Regions from separate parts of the Nocardiopsis sp. NPDC058631 genome, predicted to be linked through region 2. Evidence: predicted binding sites of a transcription regulator. Region 2 holds the regulator's gene; each other region holds the start of a gene.

What was found. The regulator HrcA, encoded in region 2, represses chaperone genes, less so after heat shock. The targets are predictions, from matches to a motif close to TTGGCACTCTCNNNNNGAGAGTGCCAA.
Region 1: a site for HrcA is predicted at 3,225-3,251, ahead of ACFWTE_RS20520 (FmdB family zinc ribbon protein). Genes of this name have one in related genera too.
Region 3: a site for HrcA is predicted at 3,696-3,722, ahead of groES (co-chaperone GroES). Genes of this name have one in related genera too.

What each region holds. Positions count from the first base shown of each region.
Region 1 covers NZ_JBHXQY010000065.1:25,661-32,742, forward strand. The annotation lists gene ACFWTE_RS20505 (D-alanyl-D-alanine carboxypeptidase family protein) at 336-1,442, shown strand; gene ACFWTE_RS20510 (MscL family protein) at 1,550-1,954, opposite strand; gene cpaB (Flp pilus assembly protein CpaB) at 2,049-2,699, opposite strand; gene ACFWTE_RS20520 (FmdB family zinc ribbon protein) at 2,808-3,206, opposite strand; gene ACFWTE_RS20525 (5-formyltetrahydrofolate cyclo-ligase) at 3,504-4,136, opposite strand; gene galU (UTP--glucose-1-phosphate uridylyltransferase GalU) at 4,339-5,277, shown strand; gene glp (gephyrin-like molybdotransferase Glp) at 5,397-6,629, shown strand; gene moaC (cyclic pyranopterin monophosphate synthase MoaC) at 6,780-7,082, shown strand, end outside.
Region 2 covers NZ_JBHXQY010000096.1:10,088-17,169, reverse strand. The annotation lists gene hemW (radical SAM family heme chaperone HemW) at 1-329, shown strand, start outside; gene ACFWTE_RS24515 (DUF4870 domain-containing protein) at 406-1,110, opposite strand; gene ACFWTE_RS24510 (DUF4870 domain-containing protein) at 1,157-2,347, opposite strand; gene ACFWTE_RS24505 (DUF3097 domain-containing protein) at 2,554-3,393, opposite strand; gene hrcA (heat-inducible transcriptional repressor HrcA) at 3,569-4,582, shown strand; gene dnaJ (molecular chaperone DnaJ) at 4,587-5,729, shown strand; gene ACFWTE_RS24490 (16S rRNA (uracil(1498)-N(3))-methyltransferase) at 5,726-6,463, shown strand; gene ACFWTE_RS24485 (hypothetical protein) at 6,590-7,082, opposite strand, start outside.
Region 3 covers NZ_JBHXQY010000011.1:51,898-58,979, reverse strand. The annotation lists gene guaB (IMP dehydrogenase) at 1-296, opposite strand, end outside; gene ACFWTE_RS06340 (sigma-70 family RNA polymerase sigma factor) at 687-1,328, opposite strand; gene groL (chaperonin GroEL) at 1,536-3,143, opposite strand; gene groES (co-chaperone GroES) at 3,258-3,569, opposite strand; gene ACFWTE_RS06325 (SAM-dependent methyltransferase) at 3,863-5,161, shown strand; gene ACFWTE_RS06320 (hypothetical protein) at 5,533-7,082, shown strand, end outside.

The DNA.
Region 1 (7,082 bases), on a different contig from region 2:
TTTCGGGGGTGTGACTGGGGGACTCTGCGTGCATGGCGGAGTACGCTGACCTACGATTGGTTGTCCTGGTGCGGTGTGACGTTGTTCATGGCGCGTGTTGCGTTATGGCCGGATATGCGCGCCGATCGCCCTGAAGGGCGGGTCGGAGCGAGGCTCGCACAGTGATGACCAGGTACTTCACCGAAGGCCGGGGAAGACGGCGGCGGGACGGGCGCGGGTCCGCACCGGGTCGGCCTCCTCCGGCGCAACGGTTCCGTGTGTCCGCATGTGGACATGTAGTACGTTCCTTGCGGTCACGGGTAGGTGTTCGAGGAAAAGCAGCCGGAGGATCATTCGTGCCGTTGATTTCTGATTCGGCGCGGCGCAGGTCCCGCGTACCGGGTAACAGCGGAGCGCTGACCGCATTCGCGACGTTCCACCGCGCCCGGTGTGCCCAGGCACTGTCGCTCGTGCTCGTCACCGCGCTGCTCGTCGTCCCCGTCCACTCCGGCGGGCTCGCCCCGGCCGAGGCTGGACTGGAGGAGTTCCGTGAGCGGGCCGAGACGGCCTCTCAGGAGCTGGAGGAGGGCACTGAACGTTACGTCGAGCGACAGGAGGAGCTGGAGGCCGCCCAGGAAGAGCTGGTCTCGACGCTCCACGAGCTCCAGCAGACCGAGCTCGAACTCGGCGAGATGCGCGAGCCCCTGGCCGCCCTGGCCAGCGCCCTCTACCAGCAGCCGGACGGTGGCATGCTCACCACGCTCACGTCGGGCACGCTCGACGACGACCTCCAGACGCAGTCCTACGCGGCGAAGATCTCCGAGGACAACCAGGCGATGATCCAGGAGGCCACCGACCTGCGCGAGGAACAGGTCGATCTGGCGAGCCAGGCGCAGGAGCTCCAGACCACCACGCAGTTGGAACAGGTCGAGCTGGCCGCTGAGGTCGAGAATCTGCGCGAGCAGTCCGAGGAGAGCTCGAACGAGCTCACCGCGGAGCTGGAGGAGCGCGGTATCGACCCGGAGGCCTACATGGCCGCAGCCGACTGTGACGCCTCCGCCGCGTCGAACGCGGACGGCCAGCCGAACGGCCTGCTGCCGGGCAACTCCCTCTGCGACCTGTACGACGACAAGCAGTTGCGCGCCGACGCCGCCGTCGCCTTCCTCGAACTCAACATGAGGTACGTGGACGAGTACGGCGAGAACATCTGCATCACCAGCGCCTACCGCGACCTGCCCAACCAGAACCGTGTCTACGGCGAGGTCGCTCCGGGGTTCGCCGCTGTACCCGGTACGAGTAACCACGGACTGGGCCAGGCGCTCGACCTCGGCTGCGGCATCCAGAACTTCAGGTCCGAAAGGTGGAACTGGATGGAGACCAACGGGGCGGACTTCGGGTGGACCCACCCCGCCTGGGCCAAGTCCAGCCCCTTCGAGCCCTGGCACTGGGAGTACGGCGGCTGAGTTGGTTCCGGGGGCGGTCCGTGCGGGCCGCCCCCGACGTGTGTCCGGCGGGCCCCCGGCCGTTCGGGAGCACCCGTGGCGCAGGGGCGGAACCCTCGGCGTAGGGGTCAGACGGTCTCCGCGGCGACCTCACTCGTGCAGTGGGAGCACCGGATGGCCTTCTTGTCGATCTCGGAGCAGCAGTAGGGGCAGGGCCGTGTCGTGGCCTCCTCGGCCTTGACGAACCTCTGCATGAGCTTGCCGAGCGGCAGGACCACGAGGAAGTACAGGACCGCGGCGGTGATCAGGAACGAGACCAGGGCGTCGACGAACGTGCCGTACATGAAGCGGCTGCCGTTGATCTCGAAGTAGAGGTCGGCGAACGTGGGGATGCCGCCGAAGATCCCGATCAGCGGGGTGATGAACCCCTCGGTGAACGCGGTGATGAGGTTGGCGAAGACCGTGCCGATCACGACCGCGACAGCCAGCTGCACCAGGTTTCCCTGGAACAGGAACTTCTTGAAGCCTTCCATGGAACAGCCCTACGTACTCGATGTGGTTGGGGTCGCCGGGCGTCCGGGGGGCGCGCACCGGCGCCCGCCAGCTTTCACCACCACAGGTCGGCGGTCAACCGCGAATGGTGATGGACAGGCGCGACGCGGTGGAGTGCCCCGCCAGGCTCCGGGCCTCCGCGGGCGTGGCGGCGATGAGGATGAGCGCGCCGCCCTCGCCGCCCCGGTCGGACTCGGAGGGCAGGGCGAGGACCGGACGGTCGCTGACCACCTCCACGGCCGGTCCCGCCCGAGCCGGGGCGAACTCGTCGGGGCTCCCCGCGGCGAGGACGTCCACCCGGCTGCCGGGTGAGAGGAGGCCGACCGCCCCGGGGTCCGAGACCCGCACGGGGACGGCGACCAGGCCGGGTCCGTACGGGCGGGCGGGAGGGTCGGCCAGGCGGGCGTCGGTGATCACCTCGCCCCGGCGCACCGGGGACGTGAGGGACAGTCCGGCCGTCTCCGTGCCGGACTCCAGCGCGCCGTCGGGGACGGAGCCGGCGGGCAGGGGCCGGGGGGTGAGGTCGCGCGCGGTGAGCGGTGCCGTGGCGTCGAGGTCGCGGGCGGCGACGAGGACCTGTTCGGTGGGCGCCGGGGGCGGGCGTACCGCCAGCACGGCGCTGAGGAGCGCGGCGGCGGCGAGGAGGGCGGCGACGGCGCGCCGGTACCGGTCCAACAGGCGGGTGAGCGCCCTGCGGTGCCGGTAGGGGGGTGGTGCGTTGGTCATGGTCCAACGCTAGGCCGCGGCGGGGCCGATCGGCCGTTGTCCACAGGCCGGACGTGCCGAGCGCCGCCGAGGACTCGGCGGCGCTGCGTCGGTCAACGGCCCCGCGGCTCAGCCGGCCGCGGCGGCGGTGCTGCTGGCCGTGCTGGTACCGGAGCCGGTTCCGCTGCTCGCCTTGGAGCCGGAGCCGGAGCCGGAGCCGGAGCCGGAGTCGGTGGAGGAGCTCTTGGCGTCCGTACCGGAGGAGGCGGTGCCGCCGGACTCGGAGGAGCCGGAGTCCTTGCCTTCGCCGGAGCCGGCGTTGGCCCCGGTCAGGACGGAGCTGTTGGAGGTCTTGCCGCTGTCGGTGCGGTAGAAGCCCGAGCCCTTGAAGACGATGCCGACGGCGGAGTACACCTTGCGCAGGCGTCCCTCGCACTCGGGGCAGACGGTCAGCGCGTCATCGCTGAAGCTCTGCACGACCTCCATCTGGGCATCGCACTCGGTACACGCGTACTGGTACGTAGGCACTGTTCCGGGTCCTCCTTGCTGGCACTCTCGCCCGTTGACTGCTAAATAGTACGCGCTCGCCGACCGGGGCCGCGACAGCACCCGGCGCGGAACGCGCACGGCGGCGGGACCGGTGCCGGATCGGTGACGGCGCGGGGGCGCGACCGCCACCGACAACGCTCCGTCCGGTCCGGTTAATCCCCGGGGCCACGGGCCCGTACCGTCCGCGCCCTCGCCGCCCCGACACGCCGGACCCGGTGCCGGAGAACCGGTGTCCCGAGCCGGGCGCCCCGGCGGCGCCCGTGCGGGGCGCCGGGGTCACGCGGGGCCGCGCCCTCCCGGCCACACCCCGGATCCGAGCACGCGCAGCCCGCCACCGGGCGTGAGGACGGCGTCCACCGGCCGGTCGTGCGGCTCGGCGGGCAGGGAATCCACGAACTCGTCGTCGTGCACCAGGGCGATCGCGGGACTGTGCGGCCCCTTGTACGCGAGCGCGCGGTCGTAGCAGCCCGCGCCGCGGCCCAGACGGTTCCCCTTCCCGTCCACGGCGAGGGCGGGGCAGACCACCGCGTCCGCCCGGGCCGGCGCCCCGGGACCGTAGCGGTGGCCTGTGGGCTCCATGAGGCCGTGTCCGGCGGGGGCCAGGCTGTCGGGCCCGTCGAAGGCAGCCCAGTCCAGTTCGCCGCCGGGCAGGAACACGGGCAGCAGCACGTACGTGCCGCGCTTCCACAGGGCCGTCACCAGCTTGCGGGTGTCGGGTTCCCCGCCGACGGAGTAGTAGCACGCGACGGTTCCGCCCATGGCGAGCCACGGGAGGCCCATCAGGGTGTCCCTGACCGCTGAGCCGATCCGCGCGCGCTCCTCGGCGCCGCGCGCCCTCCGCCGCGCGAGGAAGCCCTCGCGCAGCCGGTCCTTCTCCGACGGTTCCCCGTCACCACCGGTCCCGTTCATGCGCCCAGTGTGGCACCGGGCCGACCGGAGCCGCGAGGGGCCGTCACCGACGCGGCGGCCCGACGGGCTCGGCGGGTCCTGCCGCAGGTGGTGAACTCGGGATGGCGTTTTGCGCTCGTTCTCCCGAAAGAGCGGGAACTTCTTGACACCCGGCAGGGCGTCGGGGCTCCGGGACGGTCGGAGTCTGTCCTAAAGTGCCGACATGAACGACGCATCCGACCACAAGCGACCCCCGGTATCCGCGCCCGTCACCAAGGCGGTCGTCCCCGCGGCCGGCCTGGGGACGCGGTTCCTGCCCGCGACCAAGGCAACGCCCAAGGAGATGCTGCCGATCGTGGACAAGCCCGCGATCCAGTACGTCGTGGAGGAGGCGGTCGCCGCCGAGCTCAAGGACGTCCTGATGATCACGGGACGCAGCAAGCGTTCCATCGAGGACCACTTCGACCGGGCCTACGAGTTGGAGGAGGCGCTGGAGGCCAAGGGCGAGGACGCGCGGCTGCGTTCGGTGCGCGAGTCCAGCGACCTCGCCCAGGTCCACTACGTCCGCCAGGGGGAGCCCCGGGGGCTCGGCCACGCGGTGCTGTGCGCGGAGGCGCACGTGGGCGCGAACCCGTTCGCGGTGCTGCTCGGCGACGACCTCATCGAGTCCGCCGACCTCCTGCGCCGCATGATCGAGGTCAGGGAGCAGCGCGGGGGCAGCGTCGTCGCCCTCATGGAGGTGGAGCCCGAGCAGGTCTCCCTGTACGGGTGCGCGGGCATCGAGCCCACCGACGAGGAGGATGTCGTCACCGTCACCGACCTGGTCGAGAAGCCCGCGCCGGAGCAGGCCCCGAGCCGTTGGGCGATCATCGGCCGCTACGTCTGCGACCCGGCGGTCTTCCCCGTCCTGCAGGAGACCCCGCCCGGACGCGGAGGGGAGATCCAGCTGACCGACGCGCTGCGCGAACTCGCCCGGCGCAAGCCCGAGGACGGCGGGACCGTGTACGGCGTCCTGTTCCGCGGACGCCGCTACGACACGGGCAACAAGGCCGACTACATCCGCACGGTGGTGGACTTCGCCTGCCGCCGTCCCGACCTCGCGGACGAGCTCCTGCCGTGGCTGCGCGACTTCGTCGACCGCCACGACGCCGAGCGCTCCTGACCCGGTCGCGCGGGGGAGCGGCGCGCACGGTGCCGGACGTGGCGACAATGGGACGCGCCTCACCTCCTGAGGGAGGGGAGACGCTCCGCCCCAGGAACCGCGACAACGGAGGAACCCCCGTGAAGAGCGTCGAACAGCACGTCGCCGACGTCCTGGCCCTCATCGCCGACCCGCAGCCCACCGAACTGGACCTGCTCCGGGCCCACGGCTCCGTACTCGCCGAGACCGTCGCCTCGCCGGTGTCGCTGCCGGGCTTCGACAACTCGGCCATGGACGGGTACGCCGTGTGCGCCGCCGATCTGGACACGGCGACCGCCGACGCCCCGGTCCGCCTGCCCGTGGTCGGCGACATCCCGGCCGGAGACCCCTCCCCGACGGCGGTCCGTCCGGGCCTGTGCGCGCGCATCATGACCGGTGCGCCCATGCCTTCCGGGGCCGACGCGGTCGTGCCCGTCGAGTGGACCGACGGCGGCGTGGCCACGGTGGCCGTCGACCGCCCGGTCCGCGTCGGCAACGCCGTCCGCCCGGCCGGCGGCGACGTGGTCGAGGGCGCGGTCGTGCTCCGGCCGGGCGTGCGGATCGGAGCCGGGGAGATGGGCGTGCTGGCTGCCGTCGGGCGCCGCTCGGTGACCGTCTACCCCCGTCCCCGCGTGGTCGTCCTCTCCACCGGTGAGGAACTGGTCGAGCCCGGACGCCCGCTCGGACCGGGCCAGATCTGGGAGTCCAACAGCTTCATGATCGCCGCGGCCGCCCGCGACGCCGGATGTGACGTCCACCGGCACGGGTCCGTCGGGGACGACCCACAGACGGTGCTCGACACCCTGGAGGGCCTGCTCGTCCGGGCCGACGTCGTGGTCACCACCGGCGGGGTGAGCATGGGCGCGTACGACGTCGTCAAGGAGGTGCTCACACGGGAGGGCACCGTGGAGTTCACCCAGGTGGCGATGCAGCCGGGCAAGCCCCAGGGCTTCGGCACGATCGGTCCGGACCGGACCCCGATCATCACCCTTCCCGGCAACCCCGTGAGCGCCTTCGTCTCGTTCCAGATCTTCGTCCTCCCGGTGCTGCGCCGCCTGCGAGGTCTCGACCCCCGGCCCCTGCCGGGCACGCGCGCGGTGCTCACCGCGCCGGTCACCTCGCCGCGAGGCCGCCGCTCCTACCTGCGCGGAGTCTTGGAGGAGCCGCCGCACGGGCGCGGGACCGCGCCCGCGGTGTCACCGGCTCTGCGCCAGGGCTCCCACCAGCTGTCTGCGCTGGCCGGGGCGAACGCGCTGATCGTCGTGCCCGAGGAGACCACGGAGCTGGCCGCGGGCAGCGCCGTCGACGTGGTGCGTCTTCCCGAACCCGCCTGAGGGGCGGGGCCCTCGGCGGGCCGGGACTTCGCGGATCGGTGGGCGGACCGTCACCGGGGTGCCGTACGGTCGTGGTTGGTGGGCTCCGGCGCACCCGGACGCGGCCGTCCCGGCCGTGTTCTACGTACGAGCGCAGAAGCTGGCGGACCGATGAGCGACACCCCACGGGCGGAGAGGGCAGACCATCCCTCCGGCTTCACCCACCTGGACGCCGCCGGCGCGGCGCGCATGGTGGACGTCTCGGAGAAGCGGGTGACCACGCGCACGGCCACCGCCACCGGCCGGGTCATGCTCGGCGCGGAGGCCGTCGCCGCCCTGCGCGGGGGTTCCGTGCCCAAGGGCGACGCCCTGGCGGTCGCCCGGATCGCGGGTATCCAGGGAGCCAAGCGCACACCGGACCTGGTACCCCTCTGCCACCCCATCGCCGTCCACGGCGTGGACGTGGACCTCACC
Region 2 (7,082 bases):
GACCCGGCGCGCACAGCCACGTCGGGGGCACCCGCTGGTGGAACGTCAAGCACCCGGCCGCCTACGCCGCGCGCCTCACCGCCGGCGACAGCCCGGGTCAGGCCCGCGAGGTGCTCACAGCGGAGGAGCGCCGCTTCGAGCGGATCCTGCTGGAACTGCGCGTGGAGCGGGGGTGCCCGCTGGACCTGCTGGAGCCGCACGGGCGCGCCGCGGCCGAGCGCGCCGTCGCCGACGGCCTGCTGGAGCCCGGCGCCCACGACGCCGGCCGCGCCGTCTTGACCCGCAGGGGACGCCTGCTCGCCGACGCCGTGGTGCGCGACCTCACCTGAGGTGGCGCGCACGTAGGGGGCCCGTGCGTGCACGCACGGGCCCCCTCGGGCGTTCCCACGGTGTCCGCGGACCTTGCTACTTGACCCAGTCGACGTTGAACGGGTAGCGGTACCACTCGCCGCGATTGGCCGCCGTGCCGGCCAGGATGCCGAACACGATGGCCATCACCCACAGCACCAGCATCAGGAGTCCGCCGATGAAGATGAAGGACAGCGGGACCGAGATGACGTAACCGATCATCAGCAGGAGCTGGAAGTTCAGCGCCTGTGCCGACTGGTGGCGCAGGAAGGGCGATTCGTCCTTCTTCACCAGGTACATGACCAGCGGACCGAGGAAGCCCAGCAGGATTCCGCTGAGGTGGACCAGGAGCGCCGTGGTCCGCTCCTCGGAGTTGGGCCGGCCGGTCGTCGCCGACGACTCGCGGTAACCCCCGTGGGGCTGGTAGCCCGGGGGAGGGTAACCGCCCTGCGGGTACCCGGGCGCCTGGTAGCCGCCGGTCTGCTCCTGTCCGGGGTAGCCGCCGGGCTGACCGGGGGGCGGGTACCCGCCCTGCTGGTATCCGGGCTGGCCGGGGTAGCCGCCACCCGGGTACCCCTGGGAGGGGTCGCCCTGCGGGGGCGGCGGGTAACCGCCGCTCTGGTACCCCTGCGAGGGGTCGCCCTGCGGGGGCGGCGGGTAACCGCCGGGCTGCTGGCCGGGGTAGCCGCCGGAGCCGTCGTCGTGGCCTGGCTGCTGACCCTGGCCGTAGGGGTCTTCGGGCGGGTTGTTCGGGTGCGACATGGTGGTTCCTTCGTGTGGACTCGCTCAGGTCGGGGGGGAGTGCGCGTCACTTCAGCAGGCGGATGCTGACCGGGTAGCGGTACCAGGTCCCCTTGTTCGCTCCGTTGGCCCCCATGACCCCGAACACGATCGACACGATCCAGACGAGCGCGATGATCAGGGAGCCGATCCAGGACAGGCTCGGGAAGAAGATACCCAGTGCGATGAAGACGACCCAGGCGAAGATGTACGGGATCAGCAGTGTGATCTGGAAGTTCGCCGCCTCCGAGGCGTGGTGGCGCACGAACGGCGACTGGTTGCGCTTGGCGAGGTAGACCGCCAGCGGCGGAATCCAGCCGAAGCAGGCGATCACGAAACCCGACAGGTGGGCGAGCATGGCCACCAGCGTGCTGTTGTCGTTCCCCTGCGCGGGAGGCTGCGGCTGGCCGTAGGCGCCGGGGTGCTGCGGCTGCTGCGGCTGGCCGTAGGCATGCGGCTGCTGGGCGTGGTCGGGCTGCGGGACGTACCCCTGCTGCGCGCCCGCGGGCTGACCGTAGGGCTGCTGGGGCTGTGGGGGCTGCCCGTAGGGCGGCTGCGGGCCGGGCTGGTGGCCTTGCTCGGGCTGGGGCGCGTACGGCGACTGGGAGCCCGGGGGCTGCCCGTACCCGGGTTGGGGCGGCTGCCCGTATGCGGGCTGCGCGCCGGACGGCTGTCCGTGGGAGGGCTGCTCGGCACCCGCGCCGGGAGGGGCGAAACCGGGCTGGCCGTAGGGCTGCTGGGGCTGTGGGGGCTGCCCGTAGGGCGGCTGCGGGCCGGGCTGGTGGCCTTGCTCGGGCTGGGGCGCGTACGGCGACTGGGCGCCCGAGGGCTGGCCGTACGCCGGCTGTCCGCTGGACGGCTGGCCGTACCCCGGCTGGCCGTAGGGCTGCTGCGGGCCGGGCTGGTGGCCTTGCTCGGGCTGGGGCGCGTACGGCGACTGGGCGCCCGGGGGCTGCCCGTACCCGGGTTGGGGCGGCTGCCCGTACGAGGGCTGTGCGCCCGAGGGCTGCCCGTAGGGCGGCTGCGGGCCGGGCTGGTGGCCCTGCTCGGGCTGGGGCGCGTACGGCGACTGCGCGTCCGAGGGCTGGTCGTATCCCGCCTGGGGCGGTCGGCCCTCGTCCTGCCGGCCGTACTCCTGCTGCCCGCCGTCCGGCTGCTGGGGCTGCCGGTCCTGGTCGGGGTCCTCCGGGGACGGGGGGTTCGTCGGGGTCTCGCTCATGCTCTTCCTTGGCTCCGCTGGTGAGTGGCGGTTCTTGTACTTTCGCTCTGTACCGACGACCGCGCAGGGCCGGAGGCGGGCGACCGCGGCCCCGGACACCGGGTGCCCGGACCGCGCCCTGGGCAGAATCCTAGGTCCTGGGGCCGCACCACCGCGAAAACGGCCCCGTCAGGGGCAGGCACCCTACTGTGACGCGACGGCACGTCCTAGGGTTCGTCCGGGTGGGGTCCCGTGACGAAGTCGATGAGCTCCTCCACACGTCCGAGCAGGGACGGCTCCAGATCAGCATAGGTACCGACCGATCCGAGGATCCGGCGCCACGCCTCACCGGTCTCCAGCCGCCACCCCAGGGCCTCGACGACGCCCTCCTTCCAGGGGCGGCCGCGCGGAACCTCGGGCCAGGCCGTGATCCCCACGGCGGCGGGCCGCACGGCCTGCCAGACGTCGACGTAGGGGTGGCCGGCCACCAGTACGTGCTCCGCGCGCACCCGCTCGGCGATCCGGCTCTCCTTGGAACCCGGGACCAGGTGGTCCACGAGGACCCCGAGGCGGCGTCCCGGACCGGGGGAGAAGTCCGCCACGATCGAGGGCAGGTCGTCGACGCCCTCCAGGAACTCGACGGCGATCCCCTCGACGCGCAGGTCGTGTCCCCAGACCTTCTCCACGAGCTCGGCGTCGTGCACGCCCTCCACGTAGATCCGGCTCCCGCGGGCCGTACGCGCGGCGGCGCCGGGCACCGCCACCGAACCGGAGGCGCTGCGCAGGGGCCCCCTCGGCGCCGCGGCCGGGCGCACCAGGGTCACAAGTTTCCCGTCGAGCAGGAAGGCGGCCGGGCCGAGGTCGAAGACCCTGCGGCGGCCGGCGCGGTCCTCCAGCGTCACACTGGACTTGTCCCAGGTCAAAACTGCTCCGCAGAACGCCTGGTCGGCGTCCTCCACGACCAGGTCCCGCCTCAGGGGGACCTCGCGTACGGCACCCTTGCGGGGCAGCCGCCAGTCGTCGGCGAGTACGTCGCGGCCGTAGCGGCCGGTTCCCTTGGTAGCCACGGTCGTGCAGTCTAGTGGGGGAGGGTGTCGGTTCACCCGTGCCGTGGCGCACGTCGCCGCACCGGAGGGAAGATCGGGCGTGCCCACCGGCGTTACTACCGGCGGGTACCCGTCCGGGTTTGCGGTCGGGCATAGAATTGGCACCGAGGAACCCGGAGTGCCAGGAGGTGGCGAGTTGCTGGACGAGCGCAAGCTCGCTGTCCTGCGCGCGGTCGTGGAGGACTTCGTCAACACGAACGAACCCGTGGGATCCAGGGCACTGGCCGATCGGCACAGGCTCGGGGTCTCCCCCGCGACCATTCGCAACGACATGGTCGCGCTGGAGGAGGACGGGTACATCGCCCAGCCCCACACCAGCGCGGGACGCGTCCCGACCGACAAGGGGTACCGGCTCTTCGTCGACCGGCTCTCCTCGGTCAAGCCCCTGTCGGCGCCGGAGCGTCGCGCCATCGAGTCCTTCCTCGCCGGAGCGGTGGACCTGGACGAGATCGTCGCCAGGACGGTGCGGCTCCTCGCCCAGCTCACACGCCAGGTCGCGATCGTGCAGTACCCCTCGCTGACCCGGTCGTCGGTCCAGCACGTCGAGCTGGTCCCCCTCGGGGGCCAGCGGGTCATGATGGTCGTGATCACCGACACTGGCAGGGTCGAACAGCGCGTCATCGACGGACTCGGAGAGGTCAACGGGACCGCGGTCCACGACCTGCGCTCCATGCTCAACCGCGCCATCTCCGGGCTGCACCTCGGAGAGGTGCCCGACGCTGTGGAGGACCTGCCCGCGCAGGTCCCGCCCGAACACCGCCGGATGGCGGTGGCCGTCCTCTCCGTCCTGTTGGAGAGCCTCGTCGAACGGCACGAGGAGAAGATCGTCCTCGCGGGGACGGCCAACCTCGCCGCCGTGGACTTCGCCGCCAGCCTGAGGGACGTCCTGGAGGCGCTGGAAGAGAACATGGTCCTCATCCGTTTGCTGGGTGAGGCGAAGGACCCGTCAATGCTCACGGTGCGCATCGGCGCGGAGAACTTCCACGAGGGTCTCCGGTCCACCTCCATCGTCTCGGCCGACTACGGTGTGGGAAACCAGTCGCTCGCCAAGATCGGTGTTGTGGGACCCACCCGGATGGACTATCCGGGAACAATGGGAGCGGTACGCGCCGTGGCTCGGTATGTCGGACAGATTTTGGCAGGACAGTAACTCAGTGGCCAGAGACTATTACCAGGTTCTCGGGGTGCGTCGCGACGCGTCCAAGGACGAGATCAAGAAGGCGTACCGGAGGCTCGCACGCGAGCTCCATCCGGACATCAACCCTGACCCCGCCACCCAGGAGCGCTTCAAGGAGGTGACCCAGGCCTACGAGGTCCTCTCCGACGAGAACAAGCGTCGGATGTTCGACATGGGTCAGGACCCCTACGCTCCCGGCGGTGGCGGCGCGGGAGGCTTCGGTGGCGGCGCGGGCGGTTTCGCCTTCGACGACATCATGAACGCCTTCTTCGGCGGCGGTCAGCCCGGCGGGCGTGGCCCCCGGGACCGGGTCCGGCGCGGTCGCAGCATCAAGATCCGTGTCGAGCTGGACCTGGCGGAGACCGCGTTCGGGGTCAGCAAGGAGATCACCTTCCCCACCGCGATCCTGTGCGAGACGTGCCAGGGCGAGGGGACCGCGGCCGGTTCGCACCGCACCACGTGCGAGATGTGCCACGGTCAGGGCGAGGTCTCCCAGGTCACCCGCTCCTTTCTGGGTCAGGTCATGACCTCCCGCCCCTGCCCGCAGTGCTCGGGCCAGGGCTCGGTCATCACCAACCCGTGCGGCGACTGCGCGGGGGAGGGCCGGGTACGCGAGAAGGTCACCCGGACCGTCAAGATCCCCGCGGGCGTCGACGACGGCACCCGGATCCAGCTCGCGGGTGAGGGCGAGGTCGGCCCCAACGGCGGACCCCGCGGCGACATCATCCTGGAGATCCTTCAGCGACCCCACCCGACCTTCGAGCGGCGGGGCGACGACCTGCAGTGCACGGTGACCGTCCCCATGACGGCCGCCGCGCTGGGCGCGTCCTTCGCCTTCGACACCCTCGACGGGACCGAGAACATCGACCTGCGTCCGGGTACCAACTCCGGCCACGTCATCACCCTGTCCAACAAGGGCGTCACCCACCTGGACGGGGGAGGGCGGGGCGACCTGCGCATCCGCGTCGACGTCGAGACCCCGGGCAAGCTGGACGAGGAGCAGGAGAACCTGCTCCGCAAGTTCGCCGAGCTGCGCGGCGAGGACCAGTCCCCGGGCCGGTTCAGCCCCGGGCACGGCGGCCTCTTCGCCAAGCTCCGTGACGCCTTCGGCGCCAAGTGACACCGCCGGTCTTCCTGGTCGGGACCGCCGAACTGGCGGCCGACCGGGTGACCGTGGGCGGTACCGAGGGGCACCACGCCGCGGTGGTACGGCGCATCAGGGAGGGTGAGACCGTCGACCTGTCCGACGGTCTCGGCCTGCGGGCCCGGTGCACCGTGTCCGCCGTGGGCAGGGACCACATCGTCTGTGCGGTGGTGGAGCGCAGCGAGGAACCCGCGCCCCGCCCCCGCCTGACCGTCGTCCAGGCACTTCCCAAGGGGGACCGCGGCGAACTGGCCGTGGAGATGATGACCGAGGCGGGGGTCGACACGGTCGTGCCCTGGGCCGCTGAGCGCTCCGTCACCCGTTGGAAGGGCGACCGGGCGGTCAAGGCCCTGGCCAAGTGGCGCGCCACCGCCAGGGAGGCGGCCAAACAGGCCAGGCGGGTGCGGCTTCCCGAGGTCGCCGACCTCGCGGACCGGTCCGCCGTGGCCGCACTGCTGGCCGGGGCCGACCTGGGTGTGGTGCTGCACGAGGACGGGGCCACGCGCCTGGCCGACATGGACCTGCCCTCCGGGGAGGGGCCGGGCATCGTCGTCGTGGTCGGGCCCGAGGGAGGCTTCTCCGCCCCCGAACTCGACGCTTTCGACGGAGCGGGCGCCGTGCGGGCCCTGCTGGGGCCGAGCGTGCTGCGCACCTCCACCGCCGGGGTCGCCGCCCTGGCGGTGCTGCAGGCACGCACGGGACGCTGGTAGCCGACGACGGCAGCCGACCCCCGGGCCGCAGGGTCACGGGGCGCGGACCAGACGACGGATGAGGCGCCCGGGGGAAACCTCTCCCGGGCGCCTCATCCGTCGTGGCCGCCGTACGGGGCCGTCCTGTCAGTCCTCGGTCGTGGTCCGGTTGCCGCCGGTGTCGCCGCCGGCGCTGTCGGAACCACCGCCGGAAGCGTCCTCGTCGCCGCTGCCGCCCTCGTCCCCGTCACCGGCGCCGGGTGTCTCCCCGCCACCGCCACCGCCTCCGTTGTCATCCTCGTCGCCACCGCCGTCCTCGCCGTCGGTCGGCTCCTCGCTGGGCTCGCACCCGTCCGCGGCGGTGGGGTCCCGACCGTCCTCGGCCTCCTCCGACGCGGACGGTGAGGGCAGGGCGTCCTCCCCGGAAGGCGGGCACGCGGACGCGGACTCCACACCCTCCTCGGCCGGGTCCTTCTCCCGGTCGGGCCGGGGAGGGGTCTCCGGGCCCTCGGGGGGCTCCGACGACTGCTGCGTGGCGCCCTCGACGGAGTCGGAGGAGGGGTCGGAGGCAGCGACGCCGCCGCCGTCCTCGTCGTGCTTCGGGGGGGTGCCGTGGCGGTCGGCGCCCGCCGGGACGAAC
Region 3 (7,082 bases), on a different contig from region 2:
GCCTCGGAGCGCTTGACCAGGTCGATCTGGCTGGCCTGGTCCTCGGCCGAGAGGTTGCGGTGCAGGACGCCCGCGCCGCCCTGGCGCGCCATGGCCACGGCCATCCGCGCCTCGGTGACGGTGTCCATCGCCGCGGAGAGCAGGGGGATGGTCAGGGTGATGTTGCGGGACAGCCGGGTGGTGGTGTCCACGTCACCGGGCTGGAGGTCGGAGTAGGCCGGTACGAGGAGCACGTCGTCGTAGGTCAACCCCGGCGGTAGCAGTTTGTCCCCGTAGTCGCTGTACTCCTGGCCCATGACACAACCTCCGCTTTCCCGGCACACCTGCGCGGTTCGCCCCCGCGTGTCGTCTCATCCTAGGTCGTCGACCTGTGCCGCCCCGGTGGAAAGAGGTGTTTGACCCGTCACCACGGGGCGAAAGTGAGCGGGATCACGGTTTGGGCCCGGTCCTGCGGAAGGGCGTCTGCCCGGCCCTCGCCCGTTCTGCGCGGCTCCGGGCCGGCGGCTTCCGGGGCGGGGCACCGGAGGCCCCGGGGCCGCGGGGCGGCCGTCCGGGTCGTGCGGCGCGGCGGGACTCAGTGCCAGTGGGAGCGGCGGCGGGCGGCCGGGCCGGGGTAGCGGCAGTGGCCGTGGGCCCGCGGCCGGTCGGGGCACACGCGATGGCCGGGGCGGGGGCGCCCGCCGCGCTCAGGGGAGGAGGCGGTTCGCCACGGCCACCTGCCGAAGCCGAGCAATAGCTCGGTGCTGGGCGACCCGTACCGCGCCCGCCGACATTCCCAGTACATGTCCCGTCTCATCCGCTGTCAGTCCTGCGATCACCCTCATCACCAGGAGCTTGCGCTGCTGCTCGGGCAGCTCGTCCAGAAGTTCCCTCGCGCGCTGGGCCTCGATCACCCGCACCGCCGACTCCTCCGGCCCCGGGCCGTCGTCGGCCTGCTCGGGCACCGCGTCGGTGGGCACCGTCTCCACCCTGCCCGCGACACGCAGGGTGTCGGCGACCTTGTGGGCGGCGATCCCGAACACGAAGGCCGCGAAGGGCCGGCCCCGGTCCTGGTAGCGCGGTACCGCCGAGAGCAGGGCGATGCACACTTCCTGCGCCACGTCGTCGGAGTGGTGGGCCAGGCCCGAGACCCGGGCGAGGCGCGCGTGGCAGTACCTCACCACCATGGGCCGGACCTCGCGCAACAGCGAGTCCATGGCCCCGTCGTCCCCCCGGACCGCGAGCGACCCCAGATGGTTCAATCCTGTCTCGCGGGCCGCGGAGTCCGCCTGCCCGTGCGTTCTTGGCCGCTGCGCGGTAGCGCCCCCCCGGGCGCCTGCATCCGTCACGTTAGGAATGATGCCCCCACTGCGGGACCCAACCGCTCCAATCACCAACTACGGAATGGTTACGTTTTGGGAAAATCGTCCGAAAACGCCACCCACTCCAGAGTGAAAGGTGGGATACGCGTGGTAGTGCGCGGGGGCGGGACACTGTCGTGTCCCGCCCCCGGGCCGAGCTCACGCCGGGCCCGTCACCGGGCCTGCGGCGCGTGGTCAGTGACCGTGGCCGTGGCCGTGGTCGTCCGCGTCGTCCTCGGGCTTGTCCACCACCAGGACCTCGGTGGTCAGGAGCATGCCCGCGATGGACGCGGCGTTCTGGACGGCCGAACGGGAGACCTTGACCGGGTCGATGATCCCCTCGGCGGCCAGGTCGCCGTAGGTGCCCTTGGCCGCGTTGTAACCGTGGCCGACCTCCAGCTCGGAGATGCGGTGGGTCACGACGTAGCCCTCGGCGCCCGCGTTCTCCGCGATCCACCGGGCGGGCTCGACCAGGGCGCGGCGCACGATCGCCACACCGGTGGCCTCGTCGCCGGTCAGGCCGAGGTCGTCCAGGGCGGAGGCCGCGTGCACCAGGGAGGCGCCGCCACCGGCGACGATGCCCTCCTCGATGGCCGCGCGGGTCGCCGAGATGGCGTCCTCCAGGCGGTGCTTCTTCTCCTTGAGCTCCACCTCGGTGGCGGCACCGACGCGCAGGACGGACACGCCGCCCGCGAGCTTGGCCAGACGCTCCTGGAGCTTCTCGCGGTCCCAGTCGGAGTCGCTCGCCTCGATCTCCTTGCGGATCTGGCGGACGCGGTCGTCGATCTCGGACTGCTCGCCTGCACCGTCCACGACCGTGGTCGCGTCCTTGGTGATGACGGTGCGGCGGGCGCTGCCCAGCGCGTCGAGGTCGGCGTTCTCCAGGGTCAGGCCGACCTCCTCGGCGATGACCTGGCCGCCGGTGAGGACGGCGATGTCCTGGAGCATGGCCTTGCGGCGCTCACCGAAGCCGGGTGCCTTGACGGCGGCCACGTTGAGCGTGCCCCGGATCTTGTTGAGCACCAGGGCGCCCAGCGCGTCGCCGTCGATGTCCTCGGCGATGATCAGGAGCGGCTTCTTGCTCTGGACGACCTTCTCCAGCAGGGGCAGCAGCTCGTTGAGGCTGCTGATCTTCCCCTGGTTGATCAGGATGAGGGCGTCCTCCAGCACCGCCTCCTGGCGGTCGCCGTCGGTGACGAAGTAGGGCGAGACGTAGCCCTTGTCGAACTGGAGGCCCTCGGTGAAGTCGAGGTCCATCCCGAAGGTGGGGGCCTCCTCCACCGTGATGACGCCGTCCTTGCCGACCTTGTCGAACGCCTCGGCGATCAGGTCGCCGATCTGGGCGTCCTGGGCGGAGTTGGTCGCCACGTAGGCGATGTCCTCACGCTCCTCGACGGGGCGGGCGCGCTCCAGGAGGATCTCGGAGACGCGGGCGGCCGCGGCGTCGATGCCCTTCTTGAGGGAGAGCGGGGACCCGCCGGAGGTGACGCTGCGCAGCCCCTCGCGGACGAGGGCCTGGGCCAGGACGGTCGCGGTGGTGGTGCCGTCACCGGCGGCGTCGTTGGTCTTGGTGGCGACCTCCTTGACCAGCTGGGCGCCCAGGTTCTCGTAGGGGTCGTCCAGCTCGATCTCACGGGCGACGGTCACACCGTCGTTCGTGATGGTGGGGGCACCGAACTTCTTGTCGATGACGACGTTGCGGCCGCGCGGGCCGAGCGTCACCTTGACGGCGTTGGCGAGGCGGTCGACGCCCCGTTCGAGGGCACGACGGGCGTCGTCCTCGAACTCCAGGATCTTCGGCATGTGGGTGCTTCCTCTTGAGGCTGGTCGAAAAGGAGCATCCCGCCCCGCCCGGCGATATGCCGACCGGTGCGGGATGCCTGGCTCCGAGCCCGGCGGACCGGGCCCCGTCGAGACCTACTTCTCGACGACCGCGAGCAGGTCGCGGGCGGAGAGGACCAGGTACTCCTGGCCGTCGTACTTGACCTCGGTGCCGCCGTACTTGCTGTAGAGGACGACGTCGCCGACCTTGACGTCGAGCGGGATGCGCTTGTCGCCCTCGTCGTCCCAACGGCCGGGACCCACGGCGAGGATCTCGCCCTCCTGGGGCTTCTCCTTGGCGGTGTCCGGGATGACCAGACCGGAAGCGGTGGTCTGCTCGGCCTCCAGCGTCCTGACCACGACGCGGTCCTCGAGCGGCTTCAACACGGTCTTGGTGGCGGTCGACACGGTGTGACCTCCCCCTTCAAAGTTGCGGTGTACTGGCTCCGGCCCGTGCTGATGCACGGACCGACTGCGAAAAAGGGGCGACAGAGGCGGCCTGTCGTCGCGGGTGCCAGACCGGCGTCGTCGCGATTAGCACTCTACCCCCGAGAGTGCCAGAATGGAAATGAGAACGTGACCCCCGGTCAGGGAGTTCCGCCGGGCGCCCCGCTCCGCCGACCGCGCCGTGGCGCCCCGCGGGCCCCGCGGGGCAGGGGGCCGCTCCTCGCCGACCGCTCTTCGACGCTTGAGGGGAACCCATGCGCGTGCCCGCCTTCGAGGCGCTGCTCACCGACGCGGGCCGGGAGGTGCTGGCGGACGTCGATCCGGGGAGCGCCGTCCGGGACCAGCTGGGAGCGGCGTCCCTGCTGCGCGCCGACCCCCGTGTGGCCGCCCTCGCACCCGACCTACCCGTCTCGGAGCTCGTGAACGCGCTCCTGACCCAGGTTTCCCTCCGCGAGCGCGGCCGGGCCAAGTTCGGCGACCGCGCCGGGCGGATGTTCTTCACCCCGAACGGCCTGGAGCAGTCCACCCGGCGCGTGGTGGCCGACTACCGGGCGGATCGGACGGCGGCGGTGGCCGGGGCGGTGCCGGAGGGCGGCGTCGCGGGCGACCTGTGCTGCGGGATCGGCGCCGACCTGCTGGCGCTGGCCGGTCGCGGCGTCCCGGTGGAGGGTGTGGACTCCGATCCGCTGACGGTGGCGGTGGCCCGCGCCAACATCGAGGCCCTGGGCCTGTCCGGCCTGGCCCGGGTCCGCGAGGGCGAGGCCGACGCGGCCGCGGTGGGCCGCTACCCGCTGTTGTTCTGCGACCCGGCGAGACGGGGCGGGCGCGGCCGGGTCTTCGATCCCGCCGCCTACTCCCCTCCGTGGGACGTGGCGACGGAGCTCGCGGAGGGTGCGGACGCCGCGTGCCTGAAGGCGGCGCCCGGCATCCCGCACGAGGTCCTGCCCGGCGGTGCGACGGCGGAGTGGATCTCGGTGGACGGCGAGCTGAAGGAGACGGCGCTGTGGTTCGGCGCCCTGGCCGGGGACGCCGCGGAGGGCGGGCCCCGCGCGTCGGGCGTGCGCCGGCGGGCGACGGTCCTGCACGAGCGGGAGGGGCTCCTGGCCCGCGAGGGGGCGGTCGCCCACCTGGACGCGGACCCGGGCCTGGGGCCGGCTCCCGTGGCCCCGGCGCGGCGCTACCTGTACGACCCCGACCCGGCCGTGGTGCGGTCGCACCTGGTGGCGGAGGCCGCCGCCCGGGTGGGCGGGGCGCTGCTGGACGAGCGGATCGCGTACTTCACCGCGGACACGGCGGCCGTGTCCCCGCTGTGGCGGGTGCTGGAGGTGGTGGAGGTGCTGCCGTTCTCGTTGAAGCGTCTGAGGTCTGCGGTGCGTGCACTGGACGCCGGAACGGTAACGATCAAGAAACGCGGATCGGCGGTGGACACGGAGAAGCTGCGCCGCGATCTGCGGGCCTCCGGTCCGGAGTCGGTGACGGTCGTCCTCACCAGGATCGGCGACCGGCCCTTCTGCCTGCTGTGCCGCGAGGTGGACCCCGCCTCCTCGGGGTGATCCGACGGCGGCGCCCGCGCCTGCCGCCTGCCCGATGGCGGGGGGAAGGACCCCATATCGTTACCTCTCTCACCCAGATCTTTCGCCCTCCCCTGGGGGCGGAGGAGCCCCGGTCGTTAAACTGGCGACCGCTGAAGTCTTTTCCTTCTCATGGATTCACCCGGAAGGCTCATGGGGGTGGCCTGTCCCGAGTTTCGGTCAGTTCCCTGACCCTGTCTCGGACATATACGGAAAGTCACACTCCAGTCACGAAGGGCCGGTAACCGCCGCGGGAGCGCCGCCCGCCCGGGGACCATCGAGAACCCGACCCGTCCGGAACCCTCCACTCCCCCGTATGGGCACGGGAGCGCCAGAACCAAAGGAGCACCTCGGTGGAACAGACCAACCACAACTTCCTCAACGCGGGAGGTCAGTCCGGTGTCTCCGACCGGATGCGCGACCTGCTCTCCCAGGCCGCACAGGAGCACGTCTCCGAGCAGAAGTCGCAGGGCGCGGTCAGCGAGGAGGTGCGCCAGCGCCTCGAAGGGATGGAGTGGCTGCTCCGCGAGCTGCGCGAGCGCGAGCTCACCTCCCTCGCCGAGGCCGTCACCACGGTCAACGGACGCATCGACGACTTCCTGGCCCGCCCGCCGGAGTGGGCCGAGACCCTCGCCGAGCACATAGAGGTCGTCGGGCAGCAGGTCAAGCCGCTGTCGGACATGCCGACCCTGCGGGCCGACACCCAGCGCATCGCCGGCCACCTGGACACCACTCTCACCCGCCTCGAACGGCTGGCCGAGAACGGGAACCGGACAGCCGACCAGGTCACCGACCTCGGTGAGCGCCTGAACGGTCTGAGCGAGACCGTGGGCTCGCGCCTGGACGCCCTCGACACCGCCCTCGCCTCCCTCACCGCCAAGACCGAGGCCGTCGAGGCGTCGCTGTCCGCGCTGTCGGAGGTCTCCGGGGAGAGGCACGAGGCCGTCGTCACCGCGCTGGCCGAGAGCCGTACCGAACTCTCCGGTTCCCTGACCGAAAGCCGTACCGAGCTGGCCGAGGCGCTGGCCGCCGGGCGGACCGAGATCACCGCGGCCGTCGAGGCCGGGCGCGAGAGCCTGGAGGGCGCCCTCGCCGAGAGCCGTGAGGCCCTCACCGCCGCCGACACCCGCCTGGGCGAGACCGTCACCGCCAAGGTCGAGGAGACCTCCGTCGAGCTGCGCGCGTTCGCGCAGGAGCGGGCCACCGAGCTGCGCACCGCCGTGGAGGAGCGCACGGCCGAGCTGCGCACCTCCCTGGAGGAGCGCACCGCGGAGCAGCACGAGGCGCTACTGGCCCGTCTCCAGGAGAACACCGGCGAGCTGGGCGAGCGCACCACCGCCCTGGCCGGGGAGCTCACCGCCCTGGCGTCCGCGTCCGGCGAGCGCCACGAGGCGCTGGCCGGGAAGCACGAGAAGCTGACCGCCAAGGTCACCGAGAGCGTCGGCTACCTCAGCACCCAGGCCGAGGAGAACCACGCGGAGGCCACCGCCGCCGTCGCCGACGTCACGGGGTCGCTCGCCAAGCTGCGGGAGAACCACGAGTCGTCGCTCGCCGAGCTGCGCGCCCACCTGCGCCAGCGCCTGGCCGGTCTCAGCGAGGAGATGGAGCTGGGCCGGACCGAGACCCGGGAGCAGGCGGAGGCCGCGTCCGAGCGGCTGGGCGAGGCGCTGGCCGAGCGCACCGACGCCCTGGGCGCGCGGATCTCCGAGGACTCCGAGCGGGTCACCGCCGGGTTCGCGCAGCTGCGCGAGTTCGTGCAGGAGTCCGGCACCACGCTGTCCGCGGAGACCGAGGACCGGCACCGGACGCTGACCGAGGCGCTCACCGGGCAGGTCGAGTCGCACCGCAGCGCGCTGGACGAGCGCCTGGAGCGCCAGCGCGAGGCCCTGACGGGCAAGGTCGA